Linked DNA regions of Parasegetibacter sp. NRK P23. The protein of the gene in region 1 interacts with the protein of each later gene in a pairwise test. Links are inferred from orthologs where the notes say so. Each region holds a gene or a part of one and is shown on either strand. Other genes may lie near its edges. The genes, in order: ung and M4J38_RS07375.

Region 1 (9,381 bases):
GCCAGCATCATCGCCAACAACCAGAACGAAGTGTTGAAAAGGCTTTCCGTGATCACGATCGTACTTTCATTCCCGGTACTGGTGGCCAGCATTTACGGCATGAACGTACCCATCCCCTACGCCGATTCTCCCTTCGCTTTTTATATTCCCGTATTGTTGTCCCTCATCATTTCACTGGTGGTGGGCTGGTTTTTCCTCCGTAAAAAAATATTCTGACCCATGCCGCTTTTTAATGTACGTGTGTACGGTATTCTCATCAACGAAAACAAGCAGGTGCTCGTGGCCGATGAATACATCCGCGGCGGGTATTACACCAAGTTTCCCGGTGGTGGCCTGGAATTCGGGGAAGGAACCCGCGACTGCCTCGCCAGGGAATTTATGGAAGAGATGAACCTGCGCGTGGAAGTGCTGGAACATTTATATACCACCGATTTTTTCCAGATGAGCGCCTTCAATCCGCAACACCAGATACTGTCCATTTATTACAAAGTGAAAGCGCTGGAACCCATTACGGTAGCGCTTCGCGATACGCCTTTCGATTTTGATGAAACGCAATTGAAAGTGTATGAGTCCAAAAATGAAATTGAAACTTTTCGTTTTATCGACTGGGAAATGTTTTCCAGTGCATCTGTGACGTTGCCGATAGATAAGGTGGTAGCGGAGTTGCTGAAGAAAGGGTGATTTACCCGCTGTGCAATTTTTCTGCAAAACGTTACGCCGTAGCGTCGTTGCGAGAGATTGTATTTTTCTCGCAACGACGCTACGGCGCAACGGCCATAAATGAAATGCTTCCTAAAACACGTTATACCCGAAACTCACATAATATAGCCCACCCACTTCAGGATTACCAAAAGCGCTTCTGTAATACTTATTCAACATATTAGAGGCACCAACCTTAAAGAGATTCTTCGTTTTCGGGATACGATAACTCAACTGCGCATCCATAGTACCGTAGGAAGGAATATTTCCTGTTCCGAAGGTACCTTCCCAATACACTTTATCCTGCCAGCGGTAATTTACATTGAATCCGAACCCATTGGAGAAATCAGGGTTCCCGAAACCCAGGTTGAACCTGTACTTGGGGGTATTGAAGAAAGTAACGAGTCCATCGGGTACATCGTTGAGTTCATCGCTGGCGAAGTTGCCGTTGAAGGCGTAACCTTTGCCCATGCGGTATTCCATGCTGATGCCGTAGCCGATTGATTTCACGTCATCCGAACTGTTTTGCGGATAGGAGAAATTGTTGGAGAATGGTCTGGCGGGAATGGCGAGGTTGGCGATGGAAGCAGGTGTATTGTTCTGGGGCTGGATCACGGCCACTCTTCCGATGAAGTTTTTGTAGATGCCGTAGTAGGCGTACATATCAATCAGGAACTTCTTACCATACAATCCTTTGTATCCAATTTCATAGGAGTTGGATGTTTCCGCTTTCAGCGGAGAGAAGGTGTACGGCACAAGAACGGCAGGATTCAGCGTTTCCCTGAAGCGACGCACACTGGCCGCATCGTAAGGCGCATTGGATGCGAAATTGTATTTTTCAATGCTTTCAGCCAGTCCACCGATCAGGGTGGAGGTGCCGGTAAACAGGTCGATGTACTGGTCCTGCGTCGAAGGGAAACGGTAGGCGGTCTGGAAGCTGGCGCGCACATGACTTTCTTCCGCCACTTTTACCACGGCCGAGAAGCGGGGTGTGAAGCGCCCTTCAAAATTCTTACTCTTATCGTAGCGCACCGATCCGGTAAGTTTCAGCACATCGTTCAGCAGTTTTTTCTGGATTTGAAGGAAGCCGCCATATTCACCTATTTTGATAGCGCCTTCATCATCGTTAAACAATGTACCCTGCGAGTTGAGGATAAACTGGCGGTAGTTGCCACCGACAAGTACGTCGGCAAACTTCACGTATTCGCTCAGGTTCAGTTGCGCATCGTATTGCCACATATCGGTTTTATCCACGAACAGTGCACCTTGTTGTGAAATGGGTACTCTTCTCAGCCGGTCATAGGCACTTTCAAATGCTTCAGATCCGGGCATATAGCGTCCCTGGTCGGCAAACGCACGTGCCACAGCATGTGGATTGGGCGCGGCGCTGCCCACGGCCTGCAAGTAAGCGCCAATGTATTGCGGATACCAGGAACCCGCGAGCGCGGCGGCTGAACTGGTACTTAAACTAGGCTTCCAGGCTTCGTTGATATACGCTGCAAGCGCTGTAGTATTGTAAGATTCACCCGCATTTTCCTGGGTCGTGTATGCACGCACGAACCAGTTCTTTCCTTTTACTTCAGCCTTGTACTGACCGATTTTCAGGTTACGGAGCGAATACCTGTCGGCACCCGTGTATACTGTTGTGCCCGTTCCCCAGTAAGCCAGTAAGGAAGCTTCAATGTTGGGCGTTATATTATAATACAGTCCGCCGGAGAGCTTCACATTATAAGTGCCGTAGTCCACCATATCAGGTTCGTTGTAACCCGTTCTGGAAACGTTCTGATCGGGGATAAGGTTGTTCTGAAGGCCAAGGTAGAATGGAGAAACACCACTTCCCGCGCTTCTGAGAAACGCGTCAATTTGAGTGGCCGTAGGCATATTTCCTGTAGCCTGCATGTATTGCGCGACATATTGTTGCTGCGCCGTTCCCACAATAATCGAAGAAAGCGTTCTCATATTGAAGGACACTTCATCTCCATACACATTCACCCCATCGTAGTTAGGGTCCGAACTGCGGTCACCATTTTTGATGGCGCTGAACACATTGTTGCGATCCAGGTTGCGGAAGTCTTCAGCCTGCCAGTCGCGGGCCTGAATGTACTGGGCGGAGAGTTTGAAGGCGAATTTGTTGTTGAAGGCTTTTCCATAGCGCACGGCCCAATCGTAGTAAGGTGAGATATCGCGCTGACTTCCATCCGTGTGCATGGCCCCCTGCTTGATCTGGAAACTCAGCCCCTGGTAGCGGAACGGATTCTTACTGTTCATCAGCAAAGTACCATTCATACCACCGGAGCCATAGAGGGCGGAAGATGCGCCTGGCAGCAGCTCCACGCTTTCCACATCCAGTTCGGTCATACCGATCACGTTACCTACGGAGAAGTTCAGTCCAGGAGCCTGGTTGTCCATCCCGTCGATGAACTGGTTAAAACGGAGATTACCACTGCCGTTGAAACCGCGGGTACTCACGGTGCGAAAGGTCAGGCTCGAAGTGGTCATATCCACCCCTTTCAGGTTGGCCATACCCTCATAGAAGTTGGGCGCTGGCATATTCCGGATGGTAGCGGCATTCACCCTTTCCACCGTCACCGGCGATTCGAGTATACGTTCGGGTAACCTTGACGCGGCCACCACAATTTCTTCACCGATAGTGGCGCCTGGGGTAATGGTGACCGAGAGTTCCTCTGTAACCGAGGTTACATTCACTTCTTTTGTTTCAAATCCGATGGAGGAGAAAACAAGTATAAAAGGAGGTTTCTGGTTGGTGGATAACCGGAAGAAACCTTTGTCGTCTGTGAAGGTGCCAATCGTCGAGCCTTTGATGGTCACGGAAACTGCGGATATGGTTTCATCGTTGGAAGCATGCTTCACGGTTCCGGAGATGGTGGCAGTCTGCGCAATGGCGGCAATCGAGAAAAAGGCAGTCATCATCAGAGCGAAGGCGTAACGGAGGCTCTTTCTCATAACTGTAGTTTTTGTTTAGGTAATAAACATACTTGAATTTACAATTAGTTTGCCGTTGCATGAAAAAAATATTTTTCCCCAAACTAATTGATTACATGAAGGTTAGAGGTATTTTTTGGGGTATTTGGGTAGGAGATATAACTTCGCGCCATGAGTAATTTTTCCTTCCCCCGCCAAACAGCCTTCTACAAGGGTAAAGTACGTGATGTATATACGATTGGTGATGATCTGCTGGTGATGATCGCTTCGAACCGGATTTCGGCTTTTGATGTGATCCTTCCCAGGCCCATTCCTTATAAAGGACAGGTTTTAAACCAGATTGCTGCATACATGCTGAAAGCAACGGAAGATATTTGTCCCAACTGGCTGGAAGCATCTCCCGCACCCAATGTTTCCATTGGGAAGAAGTGTATGCCGTTTCGGGTAGAGATGGTGGTGAGAGGAAACCTCACAGGGCACGCCTGGCGCACCTACAATTCCGGTTTACGTGAATTGTGTGGTGTTCCGATGCCGGAAGGCATGAAGGAGAACGATTACTTCCCCACGCCCATCATTACACCTTCCACCAAAGCGGAAGTGGGACACGATGAAGATATTTCCAGAGAAGCGATCATCGAGCGCGGCATCGTTTCCGAAGCAGATTATGTTCAACTTGAAAAGTATACACTGGCCCTTTTTCAACGTGGCAAGGAAATCGCCGCCAAACGCGGACTGATCCTCGTGGATACCAAATATGAATTCGGTAAAATCGGCGATACCATTTATTTAATGGATGAAATCCACACACCCGATTCTTCCCGCTACTTCTATGCCGATGGTTATGAAGAGAGGCAACAAAAAGGTGAAAAGCAAAAACAACTGAGCAAAGAGTTCGTAAGGGAATGGCTCATCGCCAACAACTTCATGGGCAAGGAAGGACAATCCGTTCCTGAAATGAGTGACGAATGGATCCAAACGATTTCGCAACGCTACATTGAGTTGTACGAGCAGGTGATCGGCGAAAAATTTGTGCCGGAGGAGTTGAGTGAGGAAGAGACTTTCAGGCGCGTGGTGGGGTATCTGGGAAAGTAAGGTTTCACGCAATTGCTTCGTACCTCGCAACGCGAAGTAGCAAGGACGCAAGGAGCGGTTGAGGTGCTTGTTGCTGTTGAATGTTTTCTCGCCACGGCGCAACGACGCTACGTGGCTGCTTTATGGGGAGTGGTTGGTTTTTTGCTGGTTGGAATGGAAGATGTATTTGTCGCGCTGCTTCAGGCTGGTGACTTTTAGCCTAGAAAACGGACGCGCCACGTGTTCAAGGTGCCTCACCCCCAACCCCTCTCCCGTGGGAGAGGGGCAAGAAATCAGCGATTAGTTTTCATCATAATAAGAATTTGTAATGGTTATTACGGTAGCCGTGTATTTGAAAGTGGATAGAATACCTTTTGATAGCACGGATTTCACAGCCGTTTTTGTACATGAATAAATAAAAACTTCTAATATACACGTCACTTAAGGAAGGTGATAAACAAGCCCCTCTCCCTGGGGAGAGGGGTTGGGGGTGAGGCGATACCAACAAAATAATGCTCCAACGTTGCGCCTTTGCGCCGTGGCGAGAAATAAAAAAACTTACTCCAGCAACCGCCCTAAACACAAACAACGTCTTGCGTCCTTGCTCCTGCGAGGTACGAAGCAGTGCGCTGCGAACTGCAAAGCAGTAAGCAGTGCGTGAAAAATAATCCTTAGATTGCACCTAAAACCACCGCCAGCATGGAAGTACACATCGGCCCCTCCTGGAAAGAACAACTCAAAAACGAATTCTCCAAAACCTACTTCCAGCAAGTCACCACTTTCATCAAAATGGAAGTAATGGCCGGCAAAACCATCTACCCTCCGGGCAAATTCATCTTCCACGCATTCGATAAAACCAGCTTCGACAACGTAAAGGTCGTGATCCTCGGACAAGACCCCTATCACGGTCCCGGACAAGCGCACGGACTCAGTTTTTCCGTTCCCCCCGGCATCAAACCACCACCGTCGCTGGTGAACATCTTTAAGGAACTACATGCTGATATCGGAATGCCCATCCCTTCCCATGGCACACTCGAAAAATGGGCAGAGCAAGGCGTGCTGCTCCTCAACGCGGTACTAACGGTACGGGCAAACGAACCGGCCAGCCACTCCAAATCGGGCTGGATGGAATTTACGGATGCCGTGATCAAAACTATTTCAGAAAAGAAAAAACACGTCGTATTTATGTTGTGGGGACGTTTCGCGCATGAAAAACAGGTACTGATCGATGAAACCAAACACCTGCTCCTGAAAGCGGCCCACCCCTCTCCTTTTTCCGCCGACAAAGGCTTCTTCGGCTGCAAACATTTTTCCAAAGCCAACGCCTACCTCGCCGCGAACGGATTGGAACCGATTGATTGGTTTTTGTAGAAATTCAACCTCCAAAATTAAACATCACTCTTCCCCGTTCCCATAATATCCTACCTTTGCGCCCTATGCAAAACAAGCTTCCCCACGATGAGATAGTGCCGTTTAAAGACTCGGAAAGCACCAAAAAGAAGCAGGTAGCCGAAATGTTCAACCAGATCGCGTTCCGCTACGATTTCCTTAACCGCTTCCTTTCCATGGGCATCGATAAAGGCTGGCGCAGAAAAGCCATCCGGCTGCTCAAACCCCTTCAGCCCAAAAGGGTACTGGATGTGGCAACAGGTACAGGCGATGTAGCCATCCTGACCTGGAAAATGTTAAAACCAACCGAAATTATCGGGATTGATATCTCTGAAGGCATGCTGGATTTCGGCAGAAAGAAGCTGAAAACCAAAGGATTGGAAAAATACATCCGGCTGGAAAGCGGCGACAGCGAAACAATAAACCACCCCGACAACTCGTTTGATGCGGTAACGGTAGCGTTTGGTGTAAGGAACTTCGAAGACCTCGAAAAAGGACTCCGCGAAATGAACAGGGTGCTGCGCCCCGGTGGCCAGCTGATCGTCCTGGAATTTTCCAAACCCAAAACAGGTGGCTTCCGGAACCTGTATAATTTTTACATGGGACTGGTGGCGCCACAGTTTGGCAAGCTTTTTTCTAAAAGCAGGGAAGCCTATCAATACCTGAACGATTCCGTGAAAGCATTCCCCGAAGGCCCGGATTTTATAACTATTTTAAACAAAACCGGTTATTGCGACACCGCAATGAAACCGCTGAGCTTAGGAATATGTACAATTTACAGTGGAAAAAAGCCTTCTACGCCTGTTTCTTCCTGATCGCTTCTTTTGCGGGTCATAGCCAGCAAAAAGAACTTTACCTTCCGGATCACGATCTTAAAAAATATTATTTCGGTATCACCCTCGGTTACAACAGCAGCCGCTTTCACCTGAACCAACATCCCCGGTTCCTCCAGTACGATTCGGTTATGGTGGCGGAACCGCTGAACAACGGCGGCTTCGGGCTTGGCCTTTCGGCCACCGCGCGCCTCACGAAAAGGTTTGAAGCCCGCTTTAACCCACAACTCATTTTTGCGACCAAATCCGTTTCCTATCACCTCAAATATCCGGACGAAATCAAAGAGGAAGAACCCATTACCACCAAACCCGTGGAATCGGTGATCGTTTCTTTCCCCGCGCAACTGAAGTTCAACTCCGACCGTATTGGTAACTTCCGCGTGTACATGTTGGGTGGGTTAAAAATGGACTATGATCTAGCCTCGAATGCCCGTGCCCGCCAGGCCGAAGACCTGGTGAAGATCAAAAAAATGGACTATGGTATTGAAGCGGGCATCGGTTTCAATTTCTATTTCCAGAGTTTTATCTTCTCCCCGGAAATCAAGATATCCAACGGGCTGGGAAATATTCATGCACGGGATGAAAGCCTGAAGTTCTCGAATGTGATCGACAGGATGAGCTCCCGCATGATCATGTTCTCTATTCACCTAGAAGGCTAGTGCCGGGGAAAACCGGGAATACCTCCAATTCCGTCAGTTTACCGTTTTTTCTTTCAAAACCACGGGTATAGTACCCGTTCGTTACAATCATATAAGTAACGGGGACCGCCATATTATAACGGATCACCTGTTCCAACACCAGGGCATTCAGTTCCACATCTGTTGATTTACATTCCACCATCATCCAGGGCTGGTGCTTGCGGTCGTACACGAGGATATCGAAACGTTTCTTCGTGTCGAAGAGCTTCATTTCCTTTTCCACTGCGATCAATGAAGCAGGATACAACAAGGTTGCTGAAAAGAAATGCAGGAAATGCTGGCGCACCCACTCTTCGGGTGTTAACCGGACCCATATCTTCCTGAATTCATCGAAGATCCATTCTTTTTCCCCTTCTTTTTTTAACCTGAAGGAATGGTCGGGAAATGTAACACGGAGCATGCAACGAAGGTAATTGAAACATTTAAAGTAAATTGGGTGATCTTAAACACACGCGGATGAAAACGAAAGAAGAGATCATCAACAACTGGCTGCCGCGCTATACGGGCGAGAAACTGGAAAACTTCGGCCAGTACATCCTGCTCACGAATTTCAGCAACTACGTGAAGTTGTTCGCCGCCTGGAACAAGGTGGAAGTGGTGGGGCTTGAAAGGCCGATGCAATGCGCCACGGCCGAAGGCATCACCATCATCAATTTCGGGATGGGCAGTCCCGGCGCGGCCACCATCATGGACCTGCTCAGCGCTATCGCCCCTAAAGCCGTGCTGTTCCTGGGCAAATGCGGCGGGTTGAAGAAAAGGAATAAACTTGGTGACCTGATCCTGCCGATCGCGGCGATACGCGGAGAAGGTACTTCAAACGACTATTTCCCCCCGGAAGTACCGGCCATGCCGGCCTTCGCTTTGCAGAAAGCTATTTCCACCACGATCCGCGATTATGGCGTAGACTACTGGACGGGAACCTGCTATACCACGAACCGCCGCGTATGGGAACACGATGAAGAATTTAAAGAATACCTGCAACGCATCCGCGCTTACGCGATCGATATGGAGACCGCCACCATCTTTACCGTAGGCTTTTACAATAAAATACCTACCGGCGCGCTCCTGTTGGTGAGCGATCAGCCCATGATACCGGAAGGCGTAAAAACGGAGGAAAGCGACAAGCAAATCACCGGTAAATTCGTGGAAAATCACCTTAAAATTGGGATCGATTCCCTGAAACAACTCATCAACGACGGACTAACGGTAAGGCACCTCCGGTTTTAAAACTGAAACAAATACAGCTTTTGAGTACCATTCTTTCCATCAAAGACCTTTCCATCAGCTTTCGCGGAGCAGAAAATACTTTCCGGGCCGTTCAACACCTGAGTTGCTCCATCCGCAAAGGAGAATGGGTGGCACTGGTAGGCGAATCCGGCTCCGGCAAATCGGTGACCGCACTCTCCATCCTGCAATTGCTGGACAGGAATACAACGGCCTATGAAGGCGAGATTGTATTGCACACCAAAAACAATACGGCTATTTCCATCACGAATGCCGGAGAACAGGATATGGCCGCATTACGGGGCAAAGAAGCGGCCATGATCTTCCAGGAACCGATGACCTCGCTCAATCCGCTACTCACTTGCGGCGAACAGATCATGGAAGCAATGGTGCGTCACCAGGGGATTTCGCATACGCAAGCCCGGGACAAAGCCATTGCGCTTTGCCGGAAAGTGGAATTGCCTGACCCCGAAAAGATCATCCACAAATACCCGCACGAAATAAGCGGTGGGCAGAAGCAAAGG
Region 2 (9,496 bases), 240 kb from region 1 along the record:
GAATATTGTTCATAAAAGGCTTGTATACAGCCTTCAAAAGTAAAGAATCAGGCGCATGTTACGCATCAATTACAGGGGAAAGTTATTTATAGCGGAAAAGCCGGTAGTCATGGGCATCATCAATGTTACGCCCGATTCATTTTATGCCGGAAGCAGAACCGGTTTGAATGAACTGGTGGCAAAAGCAGGACGGATGCTGGAAGAAGGCGCAGCCATGCTTGACATCGGCGGACAAAGTACGCGTCCCGGCAGCAGCACCATTAGCGCGGAAGAAGAAATACAAAGAGTGGTACCCGCCATCCAAACCCTGTATACGCATTTCCCTGATGCGCTGCTTTCCATTGATACCTATTACGCTTCCGTAGCGAAAGCCGCATTCGAAGCAGGTGCCGGCATCATCAATGATATCAGCGCCGGTTTAATGGATGAAGCCATGCTTCCCACCGTGGCGGCGCTGGGTGCCCCGTATATCGCAATGCACATGAAAGGGACGCCCGCCACTATGCAACAACAGCCCGAATACAACAACATTGGGCAGGAAGTCCTGGATTATTTTATTGAAAGAATACATGCGTGCAGGAGCGCAGGTATCAAAGATATTATACTGGATCCCGGATTTGGTTTCGGAAAAACAACGGCACACAACTTCGAACTGCTCCGAAAGATGGAACTGCTGCATATACCCGGACTTCCTTTACTGGCTGGCGTTTCCAGAAAAGGAATGATCTGGCGTACACTGGGTATTACCGCAGAAGAAGCGCTGAATGGCACCACGGTGCTCCATACGGTCGCATTGATGAAAGGTGCCGCAATATTGCGTGTGCACGATGTGAAGGAAGCGGTGGAGTGTGTGAGATTGGTGGGGGACATAAAGCCTCACCCCACCCCCTCTCCCTGGGGAGAGGGGCAAGCACAGCATGTTATGTTGGGTGGGCAATAAGGTACTTCCTCCTCATGCTGTAAAGTATAATTGAGTTAAACTAAAAGTTGGATTTCGAACAAGGTAGTAACCCAATTCAAAATCCAACTCTATAATTTAATCCCAAACATTATATGATGTTAGGCGGCTTATAAGGGCGCTATATCTCCTATTAACGGAAAGCATCTTCGTGTTAAACTAAAAGTTGGATTTCGAACAAGGTAGTGACCCAATTCAAAATCCAACTCCATAATTTAATCCCAAACATCATATGATGTTCCCGCCCCTCTCCCCAGGGAGAGGGGTTGGGGTGAGGCCCCTTACTTGATATCCACTACTTCCACATCAAAAATGAGGTGGTCATAGCCTTTACCACCGGGCATTGGCCTGCGGCCGTAACCCATCATGGAAGGGATGTATATTTTCGCTTTAGCGCCTTTGCTCAGCAGTTTCACACCCTGCTCGAAGCCGGGGATCATTTGTTGCTGACCAACGGTGAAGGTAAGCGGCTGTTTGGTGGGGTTCATCGCGGTATCGCGGTTGCTGTCGAATTTGGTGCCGTCCAGCAAAGTACCGGTGTACATTACGGAAACGGTTTTGCCGGTATCGGCCACCGCGCCGGTTCCCTGCTGCTGGATTTCCACGAATACGCCTTTCCCGGCGGGTTGCGCGTTGATCTTTTTAGAGGCCATGAACTGTTGCAGCACTTTCACTTCCCCTTCTTTAAAGGCTTCCGCTTCTTTTTCGCGGTCGGCTTCTACAGCGGCTTCATCTTTAAATACATCCAGCACGCGGAGGGTAAGCAACAGGTGGTCACCTTTCTTCATGAACGGAGGAAGCTGGCCCATACCTTTTTTCTCCAGTGTATCGGTGATTTGTGCCACCACGAGGCTATCGCCCTTGCGGAGCATGGTGAACACTTCCAGGGGACTGTATTCAGGTCCTACGCTGTCTACACGGATGTACTCAGGCAAGGAAGTGAAAGAACTCATCAGCACTGTATCCCGCACTTTTTGCTGGAAATGCACTTTCAGGAACTCCCCTTTTTTCACCACCGGGTTCTTTTCGTCGGAGATGATTTTGTACATCAGTCCGCTCTTGGTTTTGTCGTAAGAGGTCTTGCCCTTACAGGATTCGGCGGCGGCAAGTATCGTAAGCGCTGCCCCGAAAAGAAATAATTGTTTCATTACACGTTGTTTTTGAGCGCCATTGTTTTTCAGGCCTTAAGGAGGAGGCGCGTTCCATCCGGGGCTATAAACTTAAGTGAGTTGATGTTCAAATTCTTTGAGTACGTTCCTGAATTTCTGGGCGGTAACGTCAAGCGCATCGCTGCTTCTTCCGCCTGCGGCGTTGAAATGCCCACCACCTTCAAAATGAAGTCTTGCAAAGGTGTTCACATCAAAATCACCTTTACTTCTGAAACTCCATTTTCTTTCTTCATCACGGTCTATCACCAGTCCGGCGAATTTGATGCCCTGGATACTGAGGGGGTAGTTGACCAAGCCTTCGGTATCCCCGGTTTTGATGTTGAAGCGCAGGAGATCACCCTTTGTAATGGAGATCAGCGCCGCGTTGTACTCATAAAATACTTCCATCCTGTTGGACAGTACATGCCCGATAAAGCGGAGCCTGTTCTCCAGGAAATTATCGTAGAGTGCCTCATGAATTTCGGTGTGGTTCAGTCCTAGGTCCTTCAGGTGCGCCACCATGCGGTGCACGGAAGCCTTAGTGGCCTTGAAACGGAAGGATCCGGTATCGCCGATCACGCCGGAATACAGGCAGGAAGCCATATCAAGGGTGATCTTATCGCTCCATCCGCCTTCCACGATAAAGTCGTAGATCATTTCACAGGTGGAACTTTTTCCCGTATCGCTGATACCGTATTGAAAGGCGGCGGTATCGGGTTGCTGGTGGTGGTCCACCAAAACTTTGGTGGCATTCAGTTCACGGAGCAGGGGCGCCAGGTTCTTGGTGCGGTCGAAATGATTGTAGTCGAGGCAGAACACCCATTCCGCTTCTTTCAGCGCCATGGTGGCTTTTTCCCGGTTCGCTTCAAAATCGATCACTTCGCCGGCACCGGGCATCCATTTCAGGAAATCGGCCCAGTTGGTGGGAGAAACAACGGTAACGGTATGCCCCAACTGCCGCAGCAGGTGGCACAATGCCAGTGAGGACCCCATGGCATCGGGATCCGGCTTCTGGTGGGTGGTAACCGCTATCTTAGCAGGGGTTGCCAGTAATGGATAAACTTCTGTAATTGCTTTCATTTCAAACGGAGGCGAAGGTAGGGAATTTTATATATCTTTGCCCCCCAAATTGATACCAGGAATATGAGCAACAGAACGTTTACCATGATCAAGCCGGATGCCATGTCCAAAGGACATGCAGGCGCCATTCTCGACCGAATCATCAAAGAAGGCTACCGCATCGTGGCATTGAAACAAATTAAATTATCTGCCGAAAAAGCAGGTGAATTCTACGCCGTACACAAGGAAAGGCCTTTCTACGGTGAGCTGGTGGAATTCATGAGCAGTGGCGTAATTATAGCCGCTATCCTTGAGAAGGAGAACGCAGTGGCCGCTTTCCGTGAACTGATCGGCGCCACCAACCCCGCACAGGCGGCTGAAGGTACCATCCGTAAGCAGTTCGCCGCATCCATCGGCGAAAACGCTATCCACGGAAGCGACAGCGATGAGAACGCCGCCATTGAAGGCGCTTTCTTCTTCAGCGGACTGGAGCAGTTTTAAGGAATTTTGAATTTTAAATGTTGGATTTTGAATCGGTGGCTGAATGAATTTAGCTTCCCGGTTTGGAATCCAATATTTTTTTAGCCTAACCCTACTTCATCGCCTCCACCTTATAGCCTTCCTTCCGCAACAGTTCCACCACCCCCTTATCTCCCACCAAATGCCCGGCGCCAACCGCAAATAATGTGGGCTTATCTTTTATAATCGCTGGTATTTTCGACACCCAGTTTCTGTTTCTTTCATACAACAAAAGATCAGAATAAGCCGCGATGGTAGGATCCGATTCCAGGAGCATCTTCTCCAGTTTCACCATATCCTGTTTACGGTAAACCTCCAGCATATCGTTAACCATCTTCTTATTCGACTCAAGGCTATCAATGGATTTCACCAGTTCTTTAGCCTGTAATTCATAAGGAATACTATCAAATATGCTGCCCTGGAAAGCCGCCGTTTCCAGCCCGTAAATCTCTTTACCATTGGTCTTTACCTTTTTCATAATCAGCGCCTCCATGCCTTCGGTGGCGCCACAATCCATCAGTTGCTGGAATATGATCGAGGAGATCAGCATAGGTTTGTAGCCTTCCATCATCGCGAAAGGAATCGGTGTTTTAGCGGTGGCAAAGAACTTTTTCACCTTATCATATTCCTCCGGTGTAAGCAGGTCCTTCAGTTTTTTTCCTCCCTTCATCTGCAGTATTTTAAACATACCCATCATCTCACCCATATCGTCCATGTCCAGCTCCATATAGGTCTGGTTGGTATTATTGATCGCGCTTTCCAGCGTTGGGGACAATATCAGGTCGTCCGGACAAACAATATGCATCGTCCCGAAAAGATAAGATGGAGCGGAAAGTCCTTTCCCGGATATTTTCCACAACAGGGTTCCGCTGCCGGACTTCTCCTGTGCCTGCACTGAAAAATCTACTAAAAACAAACTCGCAAGTAAGAGGAAGAATGAATAAATAATTTTCATTATATATGAATTGTGGCTGAAATTTATGTTTCAAATTTACATGATAGATTATATCTTGTGGTAACTTTTACCTTACACACCTTAAACCATTATGAAACCGTTAAGCCTTTTTCTCCTGCTATGCCTGGCTTCCTGTGCCCTGTACGCTCAGAAAAAAGACCTCCCCAGTTTTGGAAAAGTTTCCGAAGAAGAGTTGAAAATGACCGCGTGTCCTTTTGAAAAGGACGCCGAAGCGATGTACCTCTACGATGCGGCCTGGGTGCGCTACATACCGTCGTCGGAAATCCCGTTTGTAACGGAAAGCGAGTATGTGGTACGTATCAAGATTTTCAATGAGAAAGGATTCGATTACGCCACGGTGAAGATTCCATTTTACGATGAGCGGAAATATGAACAGATCGACCGTTTGAGCGCTTACACTTATAACCTGGGCAGCGATGGCAAAGTGGTGCGCACGGAAGTGGATAAGAAACTGTTCTTCCGTGAAAAAACCAATAACTCGGTTACCACGATCACTTTCACCTTCCCCGAGCTTAAAGCCGGGAGCGTGGTGGAATACCGGTATAAACGTATCAGAAAAAGTTATTCCACCATTGATCCATGGTATTTTCAGACCAGGCTTCCTGTAGGGCTCAGCTATTACAACCTGGTGATTCCTGAATATTTCAATTTCACCAAACAGATGCGATCCAGGTTGCCCATGGAAAGAAAAGAGGAAAAAGTACGGGACAATTACGAGAACACTTACACGATGCGTGACATCCCTTCGCTGCGCTCGGAGCCGTATATGGCCGCACCCAAAGATTATCTTCAGCGGGTAGAGTTCCAGCTGGCCAGCATCCAGGTGCCCATGCAGCCCATCATCCCGGTATTGTCTACCTGGGAAAAACTGAGTTCAGAACTCATGGCCGATGAAAACTTCGGTGTACAATTGAGGAAGAACATCAGGGTACCTCAGGAAATAGCCGAACAACTGAAAAACATCAAAAGCAATACGGAAAAACTCAGGATACTACACGATTATGTGCGCAATAACTTTGAATGGAACGGCATCGAAGACATCTATACCGACGGGGTTAAAAATGTAATGGCCAAAAAAACAGGCACCAACGCCGACCTGAACCTGTTGCTCCTGAATCTCCTGCGCGACCAGAACCTTGAAGCCTACCCCATCCTGGTAAGTACCCGGGATCATGGTAAGGTGTTCCGCGCTTACCCCTTCGTGAGCCAGTTCAACAAAGTGATCCTGCTCTGCAAGGGAGATAACGATTATTACGTGGTGAACGCCGCCGACAAATACAACCCGCTGCACCTGATCCCGTACGATGTAATGGGAACTGATGCTTTTATTGTAGACAATAAAGCTTCCGGCTTTGTTCCATTGTGGAACCCCGACCAGAAGAAAACCTCAATTATTTATTTTAATGGAGAAGTGAAAGGTGATAGTCTAACAGGCGCCGCCACCATCAACAGCAACGGATACGCGAGAAATACTATCGTGAAAAAATACAAAGAATCCGTTTCATCCGCCGCCGCGGTGTACGCTTCCAATGGTGATTATAAAGTGGGCATAGATAGCTTTGAAGTGGAAAACCTGAAAGCGGATACGCTGCCACTTACCCAGAAATTCAAATACAAACTGCCGCTGAACAAGTCGGGAGATTACAATTTCTTCACCGTGAACCTGTTCACCGGAATGGAAAAGAACCCTTTCACCTCGGAAAGACGCTTCACGGATGTGGACTTCGGTTTCAATCAAAGCTATGTAGTATCCGGCACCATACGCCTACCGGCTGACGCGGCCATAGAGGAACTTCCCAAGAACATCAGCATGATCATGCCGGATACCTCGATCGTGTTCCGGAGAATATTCCAGGTAACTGAAAACGTGGTGCAGTTCAGGATCAATATCGAATTCCGAAGCCCGGTTTATGCCGTGGAAGAATATGAAAATTTTAAAGAGTTCTACAAACAGTTGTTTACCCTCCTTACAGAACAGGTGGTTTTCAGAAGAAAAGAAAACAGTTGATATGAAAGTGCTGATGAACACAGGCATTGCATTGGTGATAGGATTATGCTGCGCACTGCCCGCAATGGCCCAACCCACAAACCTTGCCGTTTCTGCTATACCGGATAGTTTGGTAAAAGACGCGGACGCGGTTATCCGGTACAACTATATGGAATTTGAAGTGCATTCCGCCTCTAAAGCCGTGGAAAAAACCAGAACCATTATTACTGTGCTGAATGAGCGGGCCGCGCGTTACCTTGTTTTCGGGACTTATACGGACAAATTTCAGGAAATGGGGGATGTGGAAATTAAAGTATATGACAAGAATGGTATACTGCTCAGCAAAGCGGGTAAAAAGCAATTGACGATGGAATCCATTGGCGATGGCTTAATAGATGACAGTAAGGCCTATTACTACAAGGTGCCCGCTAATTTTTATCCCATCACCGTTGAAATGGTTTCGGAAACGCGGCTTAAAGGCGCATTGCATTATCCGTATAATGTGATACAAAGAAGCCAGACCGCGGTAGAGCAATTTATTTTCATTGCTAAAACTCCACCTGGGTTAGACCTGCGCTATAAATTGTGGAATACCACTCTTCAACCTAAAATCACATCCGCTAACGGCGCTAAAGTGTACGAATGGCAAACTGGTGGATTGAAAGCTTTAAGAACTGAACCCAAAGCGAGAAATACTTTCGACCAATACCCCTGGATACAAATTGCACCTTCAAAATTTGAAATGGACGGCTATACAGGAGACATGAATTCCTGGGAAGGACTAGGCAAATGGTACCTGCAACTCTTCGAGAAAACGGGAAATCTTTCCGAAGAGCGGAAATCTTATTTCCGTAACATGGTAAAGGATGAACCCACACCCGCAGCCAAAGCGAAAAAGATATACGATTACCTTCAGCAAAATTTCAGGTACGTAAGCATTCAACTCGGCATTGGTGGATGGCGGCCCCTGCCCGCTTCGTTCACCGACACCAAAAAGTACGGGGATTGCAAGGGGCTATCCAACTACATGCAGGCTATCCTCGCAGCTGTGGGTATAGAAAGCTATCAGACACTCATTAACCGAGGGAATGATAAGCCAAACCTGGATCCCGCATTTTCAGTGAACTCCTTTAACCACGAAATACTATGCATTCCTTCCATTAACGATACCACCTGGGTGGAATGCACCAGCAATACACTTGATTTCGGGAAACTGGACGCTTCAACTGAAAACAGACCGGCATTGCTGATCACCCCATCAGGAGGCGTGCTGGTGAAAACACCGAAAGCCAAATCATCTGATCACCGACTCAGTATTTATACCGCTATTGAATTGTCGGAAGCAGATAAAAGCGGGAAGGTAAGCACAAAAATGAATGGTACTGGAGAATTCAAATACCTGATGGTGGAGGGCCTGCAACACCGCAACACCGACCAGCAAAAAAGAATATTGCAGGCTTATTTCTCCCTCAAACAACCCACAATTTACGAAAATGCCACTGTAGCCAACCCGCGCAAGGAAAATGTACTGTTCTCTCTGAATACTTCCTACGATCAGGTTTGCGAATTTGGTACCGGTGCCAAACTGTTCTTCAACAGGCACCTCCACAAACAATGGGTAGACGATATGCCTTCCGCTGAAAAACGTGAAAACGACGTATACCTCGATCATCCGTTCCAAAGGAACGATACCACGATCTTTCAACTGCCCAAAGGCTACTCGGTGGAATCACTTCCCGCCAAAGTATCGTATTCCTTTCCACTCGGAAAGTACAGTTCTGAAATGAGTTATCAACCCGAGAAAGGAACGGTAACAAGCATTACCACCATGGATCTTAATTACCATATCATTCCCGCCGCCCAATACCCGGAAGCAAAGGCTTTCTTCAGCCAGGTGATGAAGGACCAGGGGCAGAAATGGATTCTCAAAAAAGACTGATTGCCGTATGAAAAGGTATATAACATCAATATTGCTGGGCATACTCAGTTGCTGTTCCGTAAAAGTGATGGCACAATGGGAAGACGCCCCCACGATGGGTGTTTTCACCCGCGAGGAACTCAGCATGACCGATTGCGCGTTTGAAAAGAACGCCCCGGCCGTCATATTACTCGACCGCGCCAGGAGTTATCCCGGCACTAACAATGAATTGGTGACCGACCGTGTTGTACGCATCAAAATACTGAACGACGCTGGTCTCGATTATGCAAATATCAAAATCCGTTATTATGCGGAATCTGATTTCGAACATATCTCCGGCATTGATGGCGTGGTGCTTACTCCTGTCGAAGGTGGCGGTGGCATGGATAAATTCACGCTCGATAAAAAAAACATCTACCGCAGTAAAATCAACGCAAAGATCGGAGAAGTGACTTTCGCGATGCCCGGCGTAAAAAAAGGTTCAGTGATCGAATACCGCTATATATCCACCATGAAACATTATGGCGGACTCGACGACTGGCATTTTCAATCCTTTCTCCCCACCCTGCGCAGCACTTACCACCTAACACTCATCAACAATTCAGAGTTCGCTTACCGGGTGCAGAAAAGTGAGGAACTGAACATGATCCTGAAGCCGGAACCCAATAAAGGCACGATTTATTTTGAAATGAACAATGTGGCGGGTTTGAAAAATGAGCCATATATGGATTCCCGCCAGGATTTTATCCAGAAGGTCAGTTTTCAACTTGCCGCATACGGCAGTTATATGGGCCGCTCAAAGTACATGAACTCCTGGGATGAGGTGTCCCGGGAACTGCTGAACCACAATTCCTTTGGCGCGCAACTCAATAAGAACCTCGATGGCGCGAAAGCGATCATTACCGCAGCCGCGCTGAACAGGACGAAAGAA

Evidence for each region.
Region 2: the proteins of ung (region 1) and M4J38_RS07375 interact in binary tests that used the Escherichia coli proteins (3 or more experiments, as listed by UniProt). The link is inferred for Parasegetibacter sp. NRK P23 from one-to-one orthologs.

The regions. Positions count from the first base shown.
Region 1 is NZ_JAMDLG010000001.1:1,562,498-1,571,878, reverse strand. The notes cover bases 4,474-7,248. They hold ung (uracil-DNA glycosylase), read left to right. Parts: upstream 4,474-5,412; coding sequence 5,413-6,084; downstream 6,085-7,248. Other genes in these bases: M4J38_RS06315 (outer membrane beta-barrel protein), read left to right, coding at 6,869-7,248; ubiE (bifunctional demethylmenaquinone methyltransferase/2-methoxy-6-polyprenyl-1,4-benzoquinol methylase UbiE), read left to right, coding at 6,150-6,917; M4J38_RS06330 (phosphoribosylaminoimidazolesuccinocarboxamide synthase), read left to right, coding at 4,474-4,734. In the rest of the region: M4J38_RS06345 (magnesium transporter CorA family protein), read left to right, coding at 1-216; M4J38_RS06340 (NUDIX domain-containing protein), read left to right, coding at 220-681; M4J38_RS06335 (TonB-dependent receptor), read right to left, coding at 793-3,663; more of M4J38_RS06330, read left to right, coding at 3,814-4,473; more of M4J38_RS06315, read left to right, coding at 7,249-7,594; M4J38_RS06310 (type I restriction enzyme HsdR N-terminal domain-containing protein), read right to left, coding at 7,575-8,033; M4J38_RS06305 (AMP nucleosidase), read left to right, coding at 8,090-8,860; M4J38_RS06300 (ABC transporter ATP-binding protein), read left to right, coding at 8,881-9,381. UniProt on the Escherichia coli protein: Excises uracil residues from the DNA which can arise as a result of misincorporation of dUMP residues by DNA polymerase or due to deamination of cytosine.
Region 2 is NZ_JAMDLG010000001.1:1,802,286-1,811,781, reverse strand. The notes cover bases 2,068-4,957. They hold M4J38_RS07375 (nucleoside-diphosphate kinase), read left to right. Parts: upstream 2,068-3,249; coding sequence 3,250-3,666; downstream 3,667-4,957. Other genes in these bases: M4J38_RS07365 (DUF3857 domain-containing protein), read left to right, coding at 4,731-4,957; M4J38_RS07370 (TraB/GumN family protein), read right to left, coding at 3,758-4,639; M4J38_RS07380 (bifunctional oligoribonuclease/PAP phosphatase NrnA), read right to left, coding at 2,179-3,186; M4J38_RS07385 (FKBP-type peptidyl-prolyl cis-trans isomerase), read right to left, coding at 2,068-2,106. In the rest of the region: M4J38_RS07395 (DUF1599 domain-containing protein), read right to left, coding at 1-13; folP (dihydropteroate synthase), read left to right, coding at 56-940; more of M4J38_RS07385, read right to left, coding at 1,240-2,067; more of M4J38_RS07365, read left to right, coding at 4,958-6,668; M4J38_RS07360 (transglutaminase-like domain-containing protein), read left to right, coding at 6,670-8,586; M4J38_RS07355 (DUF3857 domain-containing protein), read left to right, coding at 8,594-9,496. UniProt on the Escherichia coli protein: Major role in the synthesis of nucleoside triphosphates other than ATP. The ATP gamma phosphate is transferred to the NDP beta phosphate via a ping-pong mechanism, using a phosphorylated active-site intermediate.